Regions from separate parts of the Methylobacterium sp. P1-11 genome, predicted to be linked through region 2. Evidence: predicted binding sites of a transcription regulator. Region 2 holds the regulator's gene; the other holds the start of a gene.
What was found. Region 2 encodes HrcA, which represses chaperone genes, less so after heat shock. Its sites were predicted from a motif close to GTTAGCACTCNCNNNNNGNGAGTGCTAAC; they were not measured.
Positions count from the first base shown of each region.

Region 1 (9,982 bases), on a different contig from region 2:
ACCTGCAGCTTATGAGGGTTCGGCTTGAAGATTATCATGTGACCTATTCAATGCTCCGATAAGCAGAATGTTTCGAGCTGGCAGCTGCCGAGATCTTTTAGTTTCTCGCGGTCACGCTGACGGTACCTGATCGGTTTCGGACGCGGAGGCGGACAGATGCTTCCATGCTTCAACGCCCGTCGCCGTGCTCTCCAACTGCGAGGCCAGGTATTGCAGCGCAGCGGTGCAACGGGCGCCCTCGCGGCGGACATCCGCATCCTGAGCTTGCTCGTCGCTTGCCGCGGCAATCGCGTCTGCAGCAAGTGTCAGCCGTTCGGCAACACGTCTCATTGATTGCGGCCCGGTGAAGCTTGTCCGCGCATCGGAGGCGACGGCTTGAACCAGACTTCCGAGATCGGGCTCCAAAACCATCTCCCAATGCTGCGCATAGTTCGAAGCCATCATCTGGCACTTGGTGAACCAGCTGAACTCCAAGCCCGTAAGTCTGGGTTGAACCATCACGCCCTCCTTCATGGACAGACCGCATTCACGCGCAGGTGGCCAAGCGGCGGCCACCGTCCGCCGTCGCTGCTTGAGCGTTGGTGGGTCAGCTCACCGCCTACTCGCGTAGTCCCATCGGCCGGTGGCGCACGGACGGTTCGTCGTACCCAGTGCCTTCCTCGGCATCCGGCATGCCGGCAGCTAAGCGCTTCACCGGCTTGCCGAGGTCAGCACGTAAGAGGGGCTGGGCCCGTCCGGTGACACATGCGCGAGTCGCGGCGCGCACGCGCCCCCGCTGACAACGGAACGATGCGGCATCTTCCAGTAGATGGTGCGGCGAAAGTTTTTTACCAGGTCCGATAAATATAAATATGGTAATTTATCGAAAATGGAATATCGTTTTCGCGAAAGCGCGAAACTTACGACGGTCGGCACAAAATCCTAGTTTCGGCTTGTCTGCTGCTTGAGCAGAGGCCACCATAGGGGGCGAGATTTATTATGCTTGATCGAAAGCGTTTTGGCCGCAAGATATCAATCCCATCGACTATGGAAATCAGGCGCGATCTCCTGGAAATGGCGCATGCGGACACGGTCGTGGAGTCCTTCAAGGGCCGTGGGGTTACCAGGGAAGAATTCGCGACGATGATGTCGGGCTTGGTCGCCGATAATCTGCTCTCTCTCAATCGGGCTCGGATGTTGACCCTTCGCTTCGAGCGCGCAGGGTCCGAGACCGCAGGTGACCACATCGCTCGATGACCTGAGCTCAAAGGCAGCGAAGCGGCCCGGAGGTGCTTGCCACGCTCGGCTCTGTCGGCAAACGTGCGCGCAACAGCTTGGCTAACCGTGACTCGTTCACAGGTTTGGCCGTCAGACCAGCAACGCTTCCTCGGTCGGACACGGGACAGATGTCAGCCTTGCATTCTTCCGGACCTCCGGCCGCAACGGGCTGAGCATCAGGAACTCCGACGCATGATCGGCACGCGCGCCGACATCAAGCCGGCTGAATGCCTTCATCGCCCGTTAGACGCCACCGCGCGCAGCTAGTGCCGGCGGCGATCGAGCAGCCGAATCCACGATGCGGCGGAAGCCGACCCGGTGCCGCTCTCGATTGCTCGCCAAGATCCCTGAAGCGAAATTGGGGGCAAATAATCCGCGGATAGCTTGGCGTAAAATGCGTGTTTATCTTTTGTGGTTGTGATTGTCGCGCCGATAGCGTACAGATGATCCATCGAATTTTGGCCAGACATTCGGCCGCATCGCCTCAACAGGGCGAGCGCTCTGCATTTCTCCCATTCTCGAAGATCAGCGACCGGGCGCGTGGCAATCATGCGCCCGACACTTTTATTTGCCTAAACTGATATGGAATACCTATGACCATCGGCACCGTTAAATGGTTCAACGACACCAAGGGCTTCGGCTTCATCCAGCCGGATGACGGCGGCAAGGACGTGTTCGTCCACATCTCGGCCGTCGAGCGCGCCGGAATGCAGGGCCTGAACGAAGGCCAGAAGGTCTCCTACGAGATGGAGACCGACCGGCGTACCGGCAAGCAGTCGGCCGGCAGCCTTCAGGCCTCTTAAGCCTCGCTCATCTGCCTCAGACGAGTTTCGGAGCCGTTCCCTCGGGAGCGGCTTCATCTGCTTCTCGCAACCGCGGCTGTGCCGTGGTGCGCATAGGGAATATACGTGGGCCAATTCAGAACCAATCAGCTCGTTGATCGCCTCGACGCGATCGCCAAGGCGCGACAGGTGACACTCGCCCGGTTCCGGGCACGTCCTGCCGCGGATGATCCGGTTGTCCTCGCACGGGAGGCGGCACGGTGCGCCGTCGTTCAGGCGCGCGACGTCCGAGCGACCGAGCGGGACGCGGCTCGTCTCGCCGCCGAGGCCGAGCGCGCGGTTGAGGCCCAGGCCGCAATGGCGCATGCCGCGGCCGAACTCGTCCGCGGAGCTGCCGAGAAGGCGGAGCGGCAGGCGAACCTCGCGGCCGAACAGAAAGCCACGCGCGACGCGCGTTTCGCTGCCCGCAAGGCGCGAGCCCGCCGGTAGGTCGGGCTCTCCGACGCGCACCCGTATCCTGGAGGACGCCCCATGTCTCACAAGTTCAAGATCGGCCAGCACGTCCGGCAGCTGGGGCTCAGCTATGCCGGCAATAAGAGCATCGTCGATGGCCTCTTCGAGGTGGTTCGCCTGACACCGGACGACCGTTCCGGCGAGCCGACCTACCGGATCAGGTCCGCGGGCGGCGAGCGTGCCGTGCGGGAGGGCGAACTCACACTCGCCTCCTGAACGGTTTCGACCGGTCGGGGCTGCGGGGTCGACGCCGGTATCCTGGAGCCAGAGCTGTTCCCGATCACGTGGAGCTTGTCGACGACGGGGCGCTCGCGTGGTGTGGGGTTGGGTTCATCCTCTCCTCGCCCTCATCCTGAGGTGCCGAAGCGAAGCGGAGGCGTCCAAGGAGGTCTCCAGCCCGCCGCGCGATCCCTGGAGTCCTCCTTCGAGGCCCGCTGACGCGGGCACCTCAGGATGGGGGGTGGACAGGGAAATTGCCCGGTCGTCGCGGCTCTCAAGCGCCCCGCTCCCGGAGCGTGTCGCAACTCGGACGGCCGCGGCTCTAGTATCGGCGGGGGCTCGCCCGGATGGTCGGACACGGCTGTCTAACGTTCGAATCTCAGGACGCTCCGGCCTGCCCCGTCCCGCTTCGAGACTGGATAGCCTGTCGGCTGGCTTCGACGCTGCGGCGGACTTCGGCGTGAAGGCCTGGAGTCGCGGGTTCCGAGCCCACTGCTCCGACGGCCTGTTCCGCGGTTCGATGCAGGCGTCGTCGGCTTGGTGGACGCGCCTCGGCATTCGCGTCGAGTAACGACCTCGCGGATCTTCATGCGGGCCAGATCAACGCGAAGGACTGGTCTGCTTTTCTGGACCGGATCGTTTTGCGGCACGGTACGTTTGACAAGAGCTGCATGTCCTGCGGCGCGGAGTCGACCGTGTACAATCCATTCTTCTCGTCGCTGATGCTGATGATCGAGTCACAGCGGGTCATCGAACTGAGGCTGGCCCGCTTGGCCTGGGGCGGTCCCGAAGGCGTTTCGGAAGCACAGTCGATGGTCGTGGAGAAGGTCAACGCCGCGGCTGAAGCCCTGACGACGCTGATGCTCGGCGGCTCGCCCGAGGCGGTCATCGCGCGCTACCGCGAACATGTCGCTGCGAATACCGAGCGGTTGAGGCTGTAGAACCCCGTGACAATCAACACCAATGCCCATTCGCCGGACGCGGCGATGATCGAGCCCAATCAGACGGCTTTCATCCTCAAGGTGACGCGGCCCGATGAAGCGGAACTGTCCGGGCAACTGGTCATCTTCTACGCTGCGATCACCTCCTCCGAGGAGGAAGCGCTCGCCATCGTGCGCCGCGCCGTCAAGGCGGATGCCGCTGTCGAGCCGACGGGCGTCCGCCTGTCTCAGCAGACGGCCAGTGCCCTCGTCCTGGAAGCGGGCCTCGCACGGGCCCTCTGACACGCGGCGGCAAAACCGGGTTCGGTGACGGGGCTCGGCACGGCGATGACACCGCGCGAGAGGGGCTGCCGGATCGGGCGACGACTTACCCTCGGGGCCCATCCACGATCGGGGCCGATTCCATGGTCGAGCTGGACCTTCAAAAGGTGCGAGGCGTTGTGCCGACAGGCGACGAGCTGAGGACGTCTGCTATGGACATCGAACGCTTAGCGGAGACCGAGAGCACGCTCTCCATCACAGACCGCCTGTGGCGCGCCGAGATGCGGAAGGCCTTCGGGCCGGATGGGGTTCTGCTCCACGGCTTCGGTGCGGAGCGTCAGGGTGCGCCCGGCACGCGGCTGCGCACGGCCTTCGAGGCGAGACGAAGCGCGATCGCAGCGTGGCGGCACGTACGGCGTCCGGCGGCTTGAGCCGATCGCATGGAAGGCCCATCGTTCGCAGCCTGTGCGCGGTACGCGTCGTCCTTCCGCCGGATCAGCCCCATCATCGGAAGCGCGCCGTCGACAACCGCCCCCAGCCCGCCCGGCATGAGCCGGTGGCGTCCAGCACCCCGCCGTCCGATCTAAGAAATGGCGGTGGCACTATGGTTTGAGAAGGCGCATAGCCACGTATCCCTCCGCGCAATCCCGTGCCCTGGGCGACGAAGCGGAGGCCGAGATGGCTCGCGAATTCACGACCGGCAAAGCGCAGGCAGTGACGCCCGAAGACTTCAACGAGCGGGTGAAACGACTCCTGGCCAACAAGCCTGAGCTGCTCAAGGCCGAACCGAAGACCCGAAACTTCAGGACCGGCAGGCCCCCGCAGAAGTCTTGAGGTCGCGTTCCGGCCGGCGATCGCTGGATCGCGGGCGTCAACCCGTCCCGGTCTGATCGTGCCCGGGGCCCGCTCGGTCGCGGGGCGATGGCGGTGAAAAGCCTCGCGCCGGGATGCCGCCGCTCCGGGTGGGGAGCGGCGCCCCAAAACGGCAGCGACGGGACAGCGGGGTCGGGCTCATCGCAAGAAAAACACGCCTCTGCTGCGGCAGACGAGAGGTGGCACCGAGACCTCCTGCAGCCTCCGTCCAGGATCGATCCTGCGGCGCCTGGACGCTGTGTTGTCGTGTTCTGGAGGTCCAAGGCCCTCGACAAGCCCGCGGGCATCCTGTGCCGGCACAACACCGGAACGGGACGCGGGATCTATCCCGAGCGGCCGGACGCCTGAGCCCGGTGGCATTGCCTGTGGCGAAGGATCGGCGCGCTGCCGGACGCGCTTCGGCCTGATCGATCCGGCGTGGTGTTCTCGCCAGATAGCCGATCTCCTGTGGCCGATGAGCCGGATTCAGCCTGCATTGTCGGTCGCGCCGTGCACGACGTCAAAGACTTCGACCGACCGCATGCGATCGAGGTCTTCGCCATGTTCGTTCGCGAGGGTTCCTTGCCGGTGTGGAAGGCATCCGAACGCGGTGCGATTCTGGTGCATCCAGGCCCGCAGACCGCGCCGTCGTGACCGCCGGCGGCGCGGTATCGCGGGATCGTCAAGCTCCGTGAGGCGAGGCGTCGTCGCCTGTTCGACAGGCCCGATGCTGGCCTCCGGCCGACGCGGGCTGCTCCCGTCGCGATGCCTCCGCTGACCGCTGCGGGGCTGGGCCGTGACGCGGCCAGCCAGACTCCGTTTCACTGATGTCCCGCGCAGAAGGACAAACCGGCGCAGGCTGACCGCATGACATCGCGAAGCCCGCAGGGGCCAATAGATTGTGCTATGGAAACCGTGAGGGTGCGTCCGTCGCGACCCGATCAGGAGATTTCGATGCCCGTCATTCGGTGGCTGATCTCCAAAACGATCCAGTTTTTCCTGGGCAGCGCGCAGGAGCGCAGGTCCGATGCGACCGCAAAGAGAAAGGAAGCGGGGACGTTCGAGGGCGCGTCTGCAAGCAAGGATCGGAACTTCGAGGAAAACTACGCCGCGGCTGCACGGCTCCTCAGAACCCGGATCGATCAGGAGTTTCCGGATGCCTACTATGCGCGGCTCAGCTCCGGCCGGAACAGCTCGTGCGATTACGGACAGGATCGTGCCCTCGCCATCGACACCATGTCGATCGCCATAGCCATGGCGCTGCGGAACGGTGCCACCGTTCAACAGGCCGCCACGGCGGGGGCAGCCAGCATCGGCATCTGACCGAGACGCGGGAGCGCCGGGCTCCGCCGGACGGCTCAGCCGCATCCGCGCTCGACGCGGACGGAAGGACGAGAAGGAAGGGTGCTATGGTCGGCCTCAGCCCCGCAAGCTGCTGCCGAGCTGATGGAGACCTGCTCCGTGAAGCTCGCATTAGGCCGCATGGGTGATTGGCTTGTCGATCCCCGCGAATTGGCTCCTCGACTCGGTGTGAGCACCGCAGATCTGAAGCGCATGGACCGGCAGGGACGGCTCGATGCCCGCGTCGCGTCCAGTGATGGCGACGGCATCTGTCTGACCCGCGTGACCGTCCGGCTGCATGACAGGGGCTGGCGCGGTATCTTCGACGAGAGCGGCGCGCTCGTCAGCGAAGAGATGTGGTGAGCCCGTCAGGACCGCCAGTCGCCCGAGGCGGCCACGGTGCGGCTTCCAAGAGGTCCGTCCCGCTGCGGACGTCACCCCTTCGTCGATCCTGTCATCTCACGGGTCCGCTCAACCATCGCGAGCAGCACCGCGCGGGCGCCTGCTACTGCCGCGAGCACGCGCCCGCGTCATCATCGTGCCCGAGTTCGGCGAGCAGCCCGTCGATTGCCTTCTCCTGTCGTTCCGCGCAGTTCGCATGCAGGATAAACCGAAGCAGGAGCTCCTGGGCGGCGATGCCGTCACGCTCTGCTCAGCTGACGAGCGCTCGAAGCTCGCCTAGGCACGCCTCCTGTCCAGACATGCTGGGGTCCATCAATGACCGCGCGGGAGCGGCGTCCTGGGCATCAGGCCCTCGACGCGCAGCTTCAATCGGGTGGTCCGGATCGCCTCCACGGTCCGCCACGGAACATGCTTCGCTATGCCCTCGGTTTCGAGCTCCGTGAGCTGATCAATCAGCTCTCCCTGCTCCTGAAGGCCAGGGCGCTGCGACATGCGGACGATCATCCCGATCAGCTTTCGCATCACCGGGCACATCCGCGGGCGAACGGGCTCTATCATACCGAGCAGCCACGGTGATCGGACATCGCCTCAGCCTCGACCGCTGGTCTTCATGGCAGCCGCGACAGTACCCTTGTTCGAGGGCGCCGCGGCGTTAGTCTTGGGCACGGGCTTCTTCGGCTTCTTGGTCTCTCGGTTCCCGCGCTTCTTGTCCGTCGCCATGGTCTTGCTCCTGGATATGCTGCGAGGCCGGCCGGAGACGTCTTCACCGTCCGATCGTGGGCCGGTCCGCAGGCTGGATCGCGATCGCGATCGCACTCCTGACCGAACCGAAGACAGCGACGAGGCGGTTGCTGGCCCAGAGCTCGGTGCGATGGCCGTCGATCAACCGTGCCGCCTGCCGCCTGGCATCACCGTCGTCGCGGGCGGTGATGATGCAGGACCTGAGCACGCCGCCGCCCTGAGCGAACCGATGCACCTGATAGGCTCGGCGCGCGTGCCGCGAGCGGGTCTTGGTGGAGAACGCGATGATGTCCGCCATGCGCGCCTGTCCGTTGCAGGCGGGGGCATGGACCCTCAGCCACCGGAGCCTGGATTAACCGATCCGGTGATCTCTGCACTCTGCGCCCTCGCGGCCGACAAAGATAGCCCTGACGGCGACAGGCCCAAACGCGGTCTGCCGCAGACCCCGAACACGCGCCCGCTTGACTGGATCGGCGCCTCGACCGGCCGGCACGCCATCCGGGCGCGGTCCAAGGGCTGCGGGCGGCCGCGCGAGGGGCCGCCCGCAGAAGCTGACCTGCTGCAGCGGGCGCTGCGCGGCGATGCGGGGGGCGTCCTGGGGAATCGAGCCGCGGGCGCACAGTCTCCAACGGCACGCGGGCCGGAAATCGGGCTGCGGATCGTCCAGAACGCTGTGTCTGGCATTCACGGATCCTGAGTGCTCTCAATCGTATTGGAGAGCCGGAAGCCGCAGCGAACGTCTGATTTCCGACCGAACAGGTGACCGCCTCTCGAATGGGTGCATGTCGCTGGCATCCGATCACCTCGGTTCTACCTGGCATTCATCACCGGCCGATTGATGCGGGCGTCGGTGGCCGGAAGAGCCGTGCGCTTCCGCTTGCGACGGGAGACGACGGCGATGCTCCAAGCTTCGGACCGGCACGCCACGACCATGCTCATTCGGAAGCTGGAGAGTATCTTGGTGCGAACTGACGCCGTCGCAAATGTTGAAAAAGAAGCGCGGCACGGGGCCCTCCGCCGTGGATTGTGGGAGCTGCAAGCTCTCAGCTGCGGGCATGCCGCAATGAGCCCGTAATACCGTTAACGATTGCATGAAGCGGCAAACGATGCCCTATAATACATCATCGTCCCACGAAGTGATCGGCATGCCGCACCAGTTCCCTCGGCCGCATTGATACTGTGCGATGCAGTCTTTCAACTGGCGGATTTTCAAGGGAACTGGTGAGTCCGGCCCGTGTCGGTCCGCTCGGCGGGCACGCGAATTCATGGGCGGCATAGCCGACACAGGAGTGAAAACTAGCTCTTGAGAGGTTTCGCGATGTAGTCCGAAGGCCATCGCGGCCGCCACGTCTGACGCGTCAGACGTGGCGCTAAGCTGGTGGGCTACGCTCCGCGTTTGAACGTCTGGCTTCAGCGATTCGGGCATTGCCCATGTGATAGACGACGGAAGCAGGCTCGATGCTGCCGGGTCCAAACCGCAGCGGCAGCGGGGAGGCATTGCGCCGGCCCCATGCGGCAGGCCTCGTTCACCGCATTAGCACTTCCACACGTCGAGTGCTAAGGATGCGTCGATCGGGACGCGAAGCTCGACTTCGCTGCCCAATCTCCCGCGACAGCGCCTGCCATGTCGGTTGGATCTCGCTTGGGAGAGATCAGGAAATCACGATGCAATTCCGTCCGCTGCACGACCGCGTGGTGCTCCGTCGCATCGAGGGCGAGGAAAAGACCAAGGGCGGCATCATCATCCCCGATACGGTCAAGGAGAAGCCGCAGGAGGGCGAGGTCGTCGCCGTGGGACCAGGTGCACGGGACGAGGCCGGCAAGATCAATGCGCTCGACGTGAAAGCCGGCGACCGCGTCTTGTTTGGCAAGTGGTCCGGCACTGAGGTCAAGATCGACGGTCAGGACCTTCTGATCATGAAGGAATCCGACATCCTGGGCATCGTCGCCTAGCTCGGATCAGGCCGCAACGGCGTTGATCCTCGACCTGCCCTTTGAGGCGCCCGCTGTGGCGTGCCTCGGGTCCAGACGACAGATGATGAGCTCTCCATTATGTCCGCCAAAGACGTTCGCTTTTCGGTCGATGCCCGCGAGAAGATGCTGCGCGGTGTCGAACTGCTCGCCAGTGCGGTGAAGGTGACGCTAGGTCCGAAGGGCCGCAACGTCGTGATCGAGAAGAGCTTCGGCGCCCCGCGCATCACCAAGGACGGTGTGACGGTCGCCAAGGAGATCGAGCTCGTCGACAAGTTCGAGAACATGGGCGCCCAGATGGTGCGCGAAGTGGCCTCGAAGTCGAGCGACACCGCCGGTGACGGCACCACCACCGCGACCGTGCTGGCGGCCTCCATCGTGCGCGAGGGCGTGAAGTACGTCGCCGCCGGCATGAACCCGATGGACCTGAAGCGCGGCATCGATCTGGCGGTAGCCACGGTCGTGAAGGATATCGCGGGCCGCTCGCGGAAGGTCGCTTCGTCCGAGGAAATCGCCCAGGTCGGCACGATCTCCGCCAACGGCGACAAGGAGATCGGCGAGATGATCGCCCACGCCATGCAGAAGGTGGGCAACGAGGGCGTCATCACGGTCGAGGAGGCCAAGACGGCCGAGACCGAGCTCGACGTCGTCGAGGGCATGCAGTTCGACCGCGGCTACCTCTCCCCGTACTTCATCACGAAT
Region 1 covers NZ_NPKS01000018.1:120,618-130,599, forward strand. Annotated here, with positions in the region: gene CIW48_RS19075 (hypothetical protein) at 112-513, opposite strand; gene CIW48_RS19080 (cold-shock protein) at 1,851-2,060, shown strand; gene CIW48_RS19085 (DUF6481 family protein) at 2,166-2,528, shown strand; gene CIW48_RS19090 (hypothetical protein) at 2,571-2,768, shown strand; gene CIW48_RS19100 (hypothetical protein) at 3,467-3,712, shown strand; gene CIW48_RS19105 (arginine N-succinyltransferase) at 3,758-3,994, shown strand; gene CIW48_RS19110 (hypothetical protein) at 4,186-4,404, shown strand; gene CIW48_RS33330 (hypothetical protein) at 4,652-4,807, shown strand; gene CIW48_RS34085 (hypothetical protein) at 5,294-5,479, shown strand; gene CIW48_RS19120 (hypothetical protein) at 5,780-6,148, shown strand; gene CIW48_RS19125 (DUF6522 family protein) at 6,287-6,529, shown strand; gene CIW48_RS19130 (hypothetical protein) at 6,881-7,090, opposite strand; gene CIW48_RS34560 (hypothetical protein) at 7,157-7,288, opposite strand; gene CIW48_RS19135 (hypothetical protein) at 7,332-7,607, opposite strand; gene groES (co-chaperone GroES) at 8,975-9,262, shown strand; partial or broken gene CIW48_RS19145 (TCP-1/cpn60 chaperonin family protein) at 9,362-9,982, shown strand.
Region 1: the regulator HrcA is predicted to act here: its motif matches at 8,843-8,871, upstream of groES (co-chaperone GroES).

Region 2 (9,982 bases):
GGGCTCGATGGTGAGCTGGTAGAGCGAGAGATGCTCGGCGGCCCGCGCCAGCGCCGCGCTGAGCTCCGCCCGCCACAGCGCCGGGGTCTGCCCGGGCCGCGCGTAGATCAGGTCGAAGGAGGTCCGCGCGAAGGCCGATTGCGCCAGCTCGATCGCCTCCAGCGCCTGCGCGGCATCGTGCAGGCGTCCGAGGGTTCGCAGCGAGGCGTCGTCGAGCGCTTGGATGCCGAGGGAGACCCGGTTGACCCCGGCCGCGCGGTAGCCGTGGAAGCGGCCGGCCTCGACGCTCGACGGGTTGGCCTCGAGGGTCACCTCCGCGTCCGGCGACACCGTCCAATGGGCGGCCACCGCGTCGAGCAGGCCGGCGACGGTCGCGGGCTGCATCAGCGACGGCGTGCCGCCGCCGAGGAAGATGCTAGTGACGGTCCGGCCGGGCGTGCGGGCGGCATTGTGGGCGATCTCCGCCCGGAAGGCCGCGAGGAAGCGCGGCTCGTCCACGCCCGCGTGGCGGACGTGGCTGTTGAAGTCGCAATACGGGCACTTCGCGGCGCAGAAGGGCCAGTGCAGGTAGATCCCGAAGCCCGCGTCGCGGGTCGGATGGTCCGGGCCGGTCGATGCCATGATGGCCGGGATGTGAGCGTCCGCGCGCCGTTTGGCAATCAGGAGCCGGGCGCGAGGCAGGCCCGGCTCAACTCGACGAAGGCCCGAGCCCGGTGCGACAGGCCCCGCCCCCGCTGCCAGTCGACCCCGTGTTTCTCCTCGGCGCTCATCTCGCCGAAGGTCCGGTCGTGGCCGTCCGGCCGGAAGATCGGATCGTAACCGAAGCCCGCCGAGCCCCGCGGCGCGACAAGGTCGCCGAACACCCGCCCCTCGAACAGCTCGGTATGGCCGTCCGGCCAGGCCAGAACCAGGGCCGACACGAAATGCGCCCGCCGTTCAGTCGCGCTGCGCCTGTCGAGTTCGACGAAGATCCGGGCCATCGCGCCGGCGAAATCCTTGGTCGGACCGGCCCAGCGGGCCGAGAAGATGCCTGGCGCCCCGTCGAGACCGTCCACGCAGAGGCCCGAATCGTCCGCGAAGGCCGGAAGCCCGGTAGCGTCGGCCGCTGCCTGGGCCTTGATGGCGGCATTCTCGGCGAACATCGTGCCGGTCTCCTCGGGCTCCGGCAGGCCGAGTTCGCCCGCCGACACCGCCTCGATCCCGAACGGCGCCAGAAGTTCGCGCATCTCGGCGAGCTTGCCGGCATTGTGGGTGGCGATCACCACCTTCCCGGTGAGGCGTCGGCTCACGCGATGGCTTCCTTCTGGAGGGCGACCAAGCGCTCGGTGCCGGCGCGGGCTAGGCCCAGGAGTTCCAGGAGCTGCTCCTGGGTGAACGGCTCCATCTCGGCGGTGCCCTGCACCTCAACGATCCCGCCACGACCGGTGAGCACGAAGTTGGCGTCGGTCTCCGCCGCCGAATCCTCCGCGTAGTCGAGGTCGAGGACCGGCAGGCCCTTGTAGAGGCCGCAGGACACGGCGGCGACGTGGTCGCGGAGCGGATCGACCGAGATGATCGAGCGCGTCCGCATCCAGGCGAAGCAATCGTGGAGGGCCACCCAGGCGCCGGTGATCGCGGCCGTCCGGGTGCCCCCATCGGCCTGGATGACGTCGCAGTCGATCGTGATCTGGCGTTCGCCCATGGCCGGCAGGTTGGTGACGGCGCGCAGCGACCGGCCGATCAGCCGCTGGATCTCCTGTGTCCGACCCGACGGCTTCCCGGAACCGACCTCGCGGCGGGTGCGTTCGTGCGTCGCACGCGGAAGCATGGCATACTCCGCCGTGACCCAGCCCTTGCCGGAACCGCGCAGCCACGGGGGAGCACGCTCTTCCAGCGACGCGGTGCAGAGCACCCGGGTGTTGCCGAAACCGACGAGGCACGAGCCCTCGGCGTAGCGCGAGACCGCGCGCTCCAGGGTCACGGGCCGCAATTCGTCGGCGGCACGCTTGGAAGGCCGCATTGCGGGCCCCTTCTGTCGAAAGTGTCGAGGGCCGGGCTCTTAGGCCGACGCGCCAGCGCGGGCAAGCAGCGCCTGACGGATTGATCCGGGCGGGACGGTTCGACATGATCGGACCACAGGATGATTACGTGACACACCCCAGTCCCAACCTCTCCCACGGCCAGTCCATGCAGGCCCTTGCCGCCCTCAACGAGCGTGCCCGGGAGATCTTTCGGCAGATCGTCGAGAGCTATCTCACGACCGGCGAGCCCATGGGATCCCGGAATCTCGCCCGGATCCTCCCGATGGCGCTGTCGCCGGCCTCGATCCGGAACGTGATGGCAGATCTGGAGCATTCCGGCCTGATCTTCGCGCCGCACACCTCGGCCGGGCGCCTGCCGACCGAACTCGGATTGCGCTTCTTCGTCGACGCAATGCTCGAGCTCGGCGACGTCAGCCAGGACGAGCAGGCCCGCATCGAGGCCCAGATGCGCGCGGCAGCCTCGGGCCATACGTTCGACTCGGCTCTGGCCGAGGCCTCGACCATGCTGTCGGGGGTCTCGCGCGGGGCCGGCGTCGTCCTGACCACCAAGGCGAACGTGAACCTGAAGCACATCGAGTTTGTGCGTCTCGATCCCGCCCGCGCCCTCGTCATCCTCGTCTCGGACGATGGCTCGGTCGAGAATCGTCTCGTGGACCTGCCGCCCGGTCTGCCGGCGGGAGCCCTTCAGGAGGCCACGAACTTCCTGAACGCGCGGCTGCAGGGCCGAACCCTGGGCTCCTTGCGGGCCGAGATCGAGGCCGGCCGCAAGGCGATGAAGCGCGAACTCGATGCGATCACCGAGCGCCTGGTGGATGCCGGTCTCGCCACGCCGGTGGGACCGACCGAGGCGCGCCAGCTGATCGTGCGGGGTCAGGCCAACCTGCTCGACGACCTGCGCGCCGTGGAGGATCTCGAACGCATCCGCCTGCTGTTCAACGACCTGGAGACCCAGAAGGATGTCATCGACCTCCTGGCCCGCGCGGAGGGCGGCGAGGGCGTGCGGATCTTCATCGGCTCGGAGAACAAGCTGTTCTCGCTGTCGGGTTCGTCACTGATCGCGGCGCCGTTCCGCGACGGATCGCAGAAGATCGTGGGGGTCGTCGGGGTGATCGGCCCGACACGGCTCAACTACGCGCGCATCGTGCCGATGGTCGACTACACGGCCCGCGTGGTGTCGAAGCTGCTCGATGGCGGGAGATAGGGAACGCCGGGCGGATGATCCGCCCGGTGCTCGTGGTTGGCCGCCGGCCGATCAGGCCGGAATGACGTCGACAATCTCGTAGGTGTCGGGATCGATGATCACGATGTCGTCGCGCACGAGGATGAACTCGTAGCCCTCGTATTCCGGGACGAGGGTGACGATCGCCGGCGGAAGACGATGCAGCGTCACCGAACGCGGGATTGCGGTGCCGACTGCGAGGCCGAAGGCGACGTCCCGGATGGGCGAGACGCCCAGACGGGTGATCGAGCTGCGGAACTCGGTCCGCTGCCGGGTATCGAGCCGGCCGACGGCACCGCGGACGGCGCCACCCTCACGGGCGCCTGCGCGGCCGCCCCGCTCACCGGCCGGCCCGCGGCCGCCCCGATCGGAACCGGCGGCGTCGCGGTTGCCGCGCTCGCCACCGGCGCCTTGTTCGCGGGCCCCGGGATTTGCAGCCGTACCGGCCCGGTCCGACGGACCGTTGCGCTCGGCTGCGCCACCAGGGCGCCCCGGACCTTCGGCACCGCGACCGGCCGGACCACCCGGCTCAGCGCCGCGCGGACCGCCCTCGGCCCCCCCGGCACCACGCATGGCGCCGCCCTCGGCGCCGCCGGCACCGCCCCGCATGCCGCCGCCCGGGCCTGCGCCGCCACCGGCCGGCCCCGCACCTGCACCGGCAGCCGCTCCGCCGGGACCGCCGGAACCACCACCCGCCCCGGCACCGCCGGCGCCCGGGCCGCCCTGCGCGAAGGCCGTCGCCGCTCCGGCCACGACGATAGCTGCCGCAACGGTGTCTCTCAGAATGCGCTTCATGGCCTCTCCTCCTGGACTTGCCGGAGCGCCAGCGACGCCCATGCCGGCCCGCAACGGGGCCTCGGGGCGAACCGTTCCGTCCCGCGGCGTCGTGGACGCACCGCAGTGACACGGTCCCGCGCTGTCCTCGGCTAAGTCCGATCACGGCCTTGCGATCAGGCGCGTCGCCTGTAACGTCGCGCCGCACGAAGAAGAGACCGGCCGCGGCCGGCATCAAGATTGATCGACGGAGACACCATGTCCGCCTCGCGAGACGATACGATCGGTATCGCACCGAGCGCCCTCGATGACGCCGCGGACCGGAAGCGCCGCATCTGGGCGATCGTCGGCTCGTCCTCCGGCAACCTCGTCGAGTGGTACGACTTCTACTGCTACGCGTTCTTCGCCCTGTACTTCGCGCCGGCCTTCTTCCCGAAGGGCGATTCCACCAGCCAGCTTCTCCAGACCGCCGGTATCTTCGCGGTGGGCTTCTTCATGCGGCCGATCGGCGGCTGGCTGTTCGGGCGCATCGCCGACCGGGTCGGCCGCCGCACCTCGATGGTCATCTCGGTGCTGATGATGTGCTTCGGCTCACTGCTGATCGGCATCCTGCCGACCTACGAGCATGTCGGCACGCTCGCCCCCGTGCTGCTGCTCCTGGCGCGCATGCTCCAGGGCCTGTCCGTCGGCGGCGAGTACGGCACCTCGGCGACCTACATGAGCGAGGTGGCGATCAAGGGGAAGCGCGGCTTCTTCGCGTCGTTCCAGTACGTGACGCTGATCGGCGGCCAGCTCCTCGCCTCGCTGGTCCTGGTCCTGCTCCAGACCGTCATGACCGGCCCGGAACTCACGGCCTGGGGCTGGCGCATCCCGTTCTTCATCGGTGCCGCGCTGGCGGTCGTCGCGCTCTATCTTCGGCGCTCGCTGGCCGAGACCAAGGACAACAGCGACAAGGAAACCGCCGGCACCTTTTCCGAGCTGGCCAAGCACTGGCGCGCCTTCCTGGTGGTGGTGGCCTACACGGCCGGCGGCTCCCTGAGCTTCTACACCTTCACGACCTACATGCAGAAGTACCTCGTCAATACCGCCGGCATGCCGAAGATCTCGGCGTCGCAGACGATGACGGTGGTGCTGTTCGTCTACATGATCATCCAGCCGATCTTCGGGGCGTTGTCCGACAAGATCGGCCGCAAGGCCAACATGCTGCTCTACAGCGGCCTCGGCACGCTGATGGTGGTGCCGCTGATGACGGCGCTCGGCACCAACAAGGACCCCTATCTCGCCTTCGCGCTGATCACCCTCGGGCTCGCGGTGGTGTCGTTCTACACGGGCATCAGCGGCATCGTGAAGGCGGAGCTGTTCCCCACCAACATTCGCGCCCTCGGGGTCGGCCTCTCCTACGCGGTCGCCAACGCCACCTTCGGTGGCACCGCCGAGTTCGTGGCGCTGTGGTTCAAGGACAACGGCATGGAGAGCACGTTCTTCTGGTACGTGACCGTCCTGATGGCGATCGCCTTCGTGGCCTCGCTGATCATGCCGAACCCCAAGGTCCACGGCTATCTCGACGGCGCCGGTACCGTCGAGGAGGCTCTCGGCAAGAAGCCGCGCCTCGCCCATGCCTGATCGGTAGGCCGTCCGGCTGGACCGGCCCCCGTTTTCACGCTGATATGTCTCCCGCCGGGCGCGCCAGACGTCCGCGGGAGGATACCATGCTCAGGAAAGCCGCCGCCGGGGCGTTGGCCCTGCTTTGCCTTGCAGCCGTCTCGGCGCCGCGAGCCGAAGAGGGGGCATCCGCCCAAACGCCGTTCAAGCCGACGCTCCCGTCAGGCTACTTCTTCGTCGGCGGCCGCTACGCGACAGCAGGCGGCAAGACCACGGCCCACGGGCAGATGTTCGTGGAATACCGCGCCCCCGCGCGGGTGACGCAGCCCTATCCGATCGTCCTCGTGCATGGCACCGCCCAGACCGGAGCCAACTTCCTCGGCACGCCCGACGGAAGGGCGGGCTGGGCGGACCGCTTCGCCGCCAAGGGCTTCGCGGTCTACGTGGTCGATCAGGTGGGGCGCGGCCGCTCCGGCGGCGATCCCGAGACCTACGGCCCCTACGCCCGTCTCCCGGCCGAGGATCTGGAGACGGTGTTCACCGGCCAGGAGCGCCGCGTGCTCTATCCGCAGGCGACGCTGCACAGCCGGTGGCCGGGCGGCCCGGGGATTCGCGGCAACGCCGCGTTCGACCAATTCTATCTCTCCCAGGTGCCGTACATCGCCAGCGCTCTGAAAAGCGAGGAGCTGGTCGATCCGGCGCTGATCGCCCTTCTGGAGAAGATCGGCCCCGCGATCCTGCTGACGCATTCCCAGGCGGGCGTCTTCGGCTGGGCGGTCTCCGATCAGCGCCCCGACCTCGTCAAGGCGCATGTCGCCGTCGAGCCCAACGGGCCGACCTTCTACGACATCCGCTTCACGGGCGGGACCGACTGGTACGAACGCGTCGGCGAGGCGCGGGCGCGGCCCTACGGAATCACCCGGGTGCCGCTGCATTTCGAGCCGCCGGTGAGCAGCCCCGCCGACCTGACCGTGGTGCAGGCCGACGCAGCCACGGCGCCCGACAAGATCCGCTGCTGGCTCCAGGGCGAGCCGGTCCGCACCCTGCCGAATCTGGCCCGGGTGCCGGCCGTGATCGTGACGGCCGAGGCCTCGTTTCGCGCCACCATGGACGATTGCACGGCCGCTTTCCTCACCCAGGCGGGCGCCAAGCCGGACCGGCTGGCCCTCGCCGAGCACGGCATCCACGGCAACGGCCACATGATGATGCTGGAAGAAAACAGCGACGCGGTGGCGGATGCGATCGTCGGCTGGATCGAAGGCCGGATCCCGGCGCCTGCGCGTCCTTAACCGGCTGCTTACCCTGTCCCGGCGAGGGTGGGCCCGTCATCCGATGAGGGAACGCATGACCGACATGACCGACACCGTGGGCGTCGCGGGCGACCGCATCCGCTCGATCATCGAGCGCGTGGAACGGCTGGAGGAGGAGATCAAGGATCTGATGGAGGCCAAGAAGGAGATCTTCGCCGAGGCCAAGGGCGAGGGCCTCGACGTGAAGGTGCTCAAGGAGATCCTGAAGATCCGCAAGCAGGACAAGGACGAGCGCGACGAGCAGGAGACGCTGCTCGATGTCTACCTGCGCGCCATGGACGCGCCCTCGCCGGCCCCGATCGCGGCGGCGGCCTGACGTCTTCGACGGGGTGCGGCGCCGCCCGCGCCGCCCCTCCCCTCAGACCCGGGTCCCGGCGGCGAGATACGCGGCGATGTTGCTCCGGATCCGGTCCAGGGGCACCTCGGCCGGGTCCGGCAGGACGAAGCGCGCGCCCGTGATCGTCTCGTAGGCGCGGATGTAGACTGCGGCGGTCTCCAGCACGACCTCGGCAGGGATCTCCGGGATCGGATCCTTGTAGGGATCGCAGCGGGCCACGACCCAGTTGCGCACGAAGTCCTTGTCGAAGCTCTCCGGCGCCGATCCTGCGGCGAAGCGCTCGGGATAGCTCTGGGCGAACCAGTATCGGCTGCTGTCCGGCGTGTGGATCTCGTCCGCGAGGACGATCCGGCCCTCGGGATCAAGGCCGAACTCGTATTTCGTGTCGGCGAGGATGAGGCCGCGTTCGGCGGCCAGCGCCACGCCGCGGGCGAACAGGGTCAGGGCAGCCTCCGACACGGTGCGCCACTGCTCGGCCGTGAGTAGCCCGCGTTCCAGAATCTCCATCTCGGTCAGCGGCTCGTCGTGGCCGCCGTCGAACGCCTTGGTGGTCGGCGTGATGATCGCCTCCGGCAGGCGCTCGTTCGGCCGCATCCCATCTGGGAAATGATGGCCGTACATGTCCCGCTCGCCCGCCCGGTAGCGCGTCAGGATCGAGGTCGAGGTCGTGCCGGCGAGGTAGCCGCGCACCACCACCTCCACCGGCAGGATCTCCAGGCGCCGGCCGACCACCACGTTGGGGTCGGGATAGGCGATGACGTGGTTCGGGCAAAGGTCGGCAGTCTGCTCGAACCAGTAGCGCGCGGTCTGGGTTAGGACCTGGCCCTTGAACGGGATCGCCGCGAGCGGCCGGTCGAAGGCGCTGATCCGATCTGATGTGATGAGGATGCGGCGGCCGTCGGGCAGGTCGTAATTGTCCCGGACCTTGCCCCGGTAATGATTCGGCAGCTCGGGCAGGGTCGCGTCGCGCAGGACCTGATGCGCGTGTGGGGCGAGATCTGCCGTGTTCATCGAACTTTCCGTCAGGCTGTGCGGCGACCGCGCCGCCGGACCTCTGTGCGCGGATAGGCTAGAGATTTCCAGCCCCGGCCTGCGCGGGTGCCCCAGGGGTCGGCGCGGCTGCACACGCTTCGGCGAACAAGGGGCGGCGCTCGGGAGCTGCGATCTGCCACGCAATGCTCTGGTCGGGTTCGATCCCGGACCCTATTGTTGCGCGGGATGACAGAGGGTGGATTGCCGGCCGCACGAGGCAGAACGGCCCCGCTGGATGGCCGAGGCGCAATGTTCGAGACACCGCATCAATCGAGCAAACACCCGTTCCTGCGCCGGATCGAGACCGTTGCCCTCTTCAAACTCACCGATGAGGAGCAGGCCGCGCTCGTGGCGCTCCCCATGCAAGTCGCACAGATCGAGGCCAACCAGGACATCGTCCGGGAGGGCGACCGACCGTCCCGAAGTTTCACGCTGCTCAGCGGGATCGCCTGTACCTACAAGTCGACGCGTGCCGGCAAGCGGCAGGTGATGAGCTATCATGTCCCCGGTGACATGCCTGATTTTCAGAGCCTGTACCTGGACGTGCTCGATATCAGCATCGCCACGGTCAGTTCCTGCCGCCTCGGCTTCGTCCAGCACGAGACGGTCCGGGCGCTGCTGCGCGCGCATCCTCGGCTCAACGAGGTCTTCTGGCGCGCGACGCTCATCGACGCCGCCATGGTGCGCGAGTGGATGCTCAATACGGGTCGTCGCGAAGCCTACGCGCGGATGGCCCACCTGTTCTGCGAATTGGTAACCCGCCTCGGCGCGGTCGGGCTGGCACCGGACCGGGTCTGCGACCTGCCCATGACGCAGCCCGAACTCGCGGACGCGCTGGGGATCACGTCGGTTCATGTCAACCGCACGATCAGGGATCTCAAATCCGCCGGGCTGATTTCACTGCGTGGCCGCCGCCTCACCGTCCATGACTGGGCCGGGCTGCAGGCGGCGGCGGAGTTCGATGCAACCTACCTGCATCTGCGTGATCCGGCGGCTCAATGAGCCGTGTCAGGACGGTCAAGGCCCTTCCAGTCACCAGCGCGGTGCAGCTTTACCTCGCTCCTCGCGTCGGCAGAACCCGCGCCGGGCCCGGGTTCGCAGCGTAACGGAGAGATTTGAGAGAGATGGACAAACAGACGCCGCGCTTGTGATCGACTTCAGGATCGGGCGCTCAGCGAACTGATGGTGCCCAGGGGCGGAATCGAACCACCGACACTGCGATTTTCAGTCGCATGCTCTACCAACTGAGCTACCTGGGCGTCGTCCGCGCCGGTGTCGGCCTCGGACGAGGCGGGGTATAGTGAGTGCTTCGCGGCCTGTCCAGCCTTGCCGCGACGTCGGCGTGCCGGAAACGCCGGAAAAATTCATCCTTCCGGATCGGGCTCAGGCGGCACCTCGTCGGTGTCGATCTCCTCGGGGATCGCGTAGCGCTCGTTGAGCCATCGCCCGAGATCGACGTCGGCGCAGCGCTGGGAGCAGAACGGCCGGAATTCCGGCGTGGACGCACGCCGACAGATCGGACAGGGCGGCTGTCGCTCCCGGCTCATGCCAAGGCGCCCCAGCCGGCGCGCACCGGATATCCTTCGCCGTCGAGGAGGCTCAAGGTCTCGTAGAGGGGCAAGCCGACGACGGCGCTGTACGAGCCGACAAGCTTCACCACGAAGGCTCCCGCCAATCCCTGGATCGC
Region 2 covers NZ_NPKS01000001.1:39,061-49,042, reverse strand. Annotated here, with positions in the region: gene hemW (radical SAM family heme chaperone HemW) at 1-621, opposite strand, end outside; gene rdgB (RdgB/HAM1 family non-canonical purine NTP pyrophosphatase) at 660-1,289, opposite strand; gene rph (ribonuclease PH) at 1,286-1,999, opposite strand; gene hrcA (heat-inducible transcriptional repressor HrcA) at 2,167-3,222, shown strand; gene CIW48_RS00240 (DUF1236 domain-containing protein) at 3,274-4,035, opposite strand; gene CIW48_RS00235 (MFS family transporter) at 4,273-5,637, shown strand; gene CIW48_RS00230 (alpha/beta hydrolase) at 5,724-6,905, shown strand; gene CIW48_RS00225 (DUF2312 domain-containing protein) at 6,961-7,242, shown strand; gene CIW48_RS00220 (phosphoribosylaminoimidazolesuccinocarboxamide synthase) at 7,285-8,274, opposite strand; gene CIW48_RS00215 (Crp/Fnr family transcriptional regulator) at 8,545-9,297, shown strand; tRNA gene CIW48_RS00210 (tRNA-Phe) at 9,479-9,554, opposite strand; gene yacG (DNA gyrase inhibitor YacG) at 9,660-9,842, opposite strand; gene CIW48_RS00200 (Maf-like protein) at 9,839-9,982, opposite strand, start outside.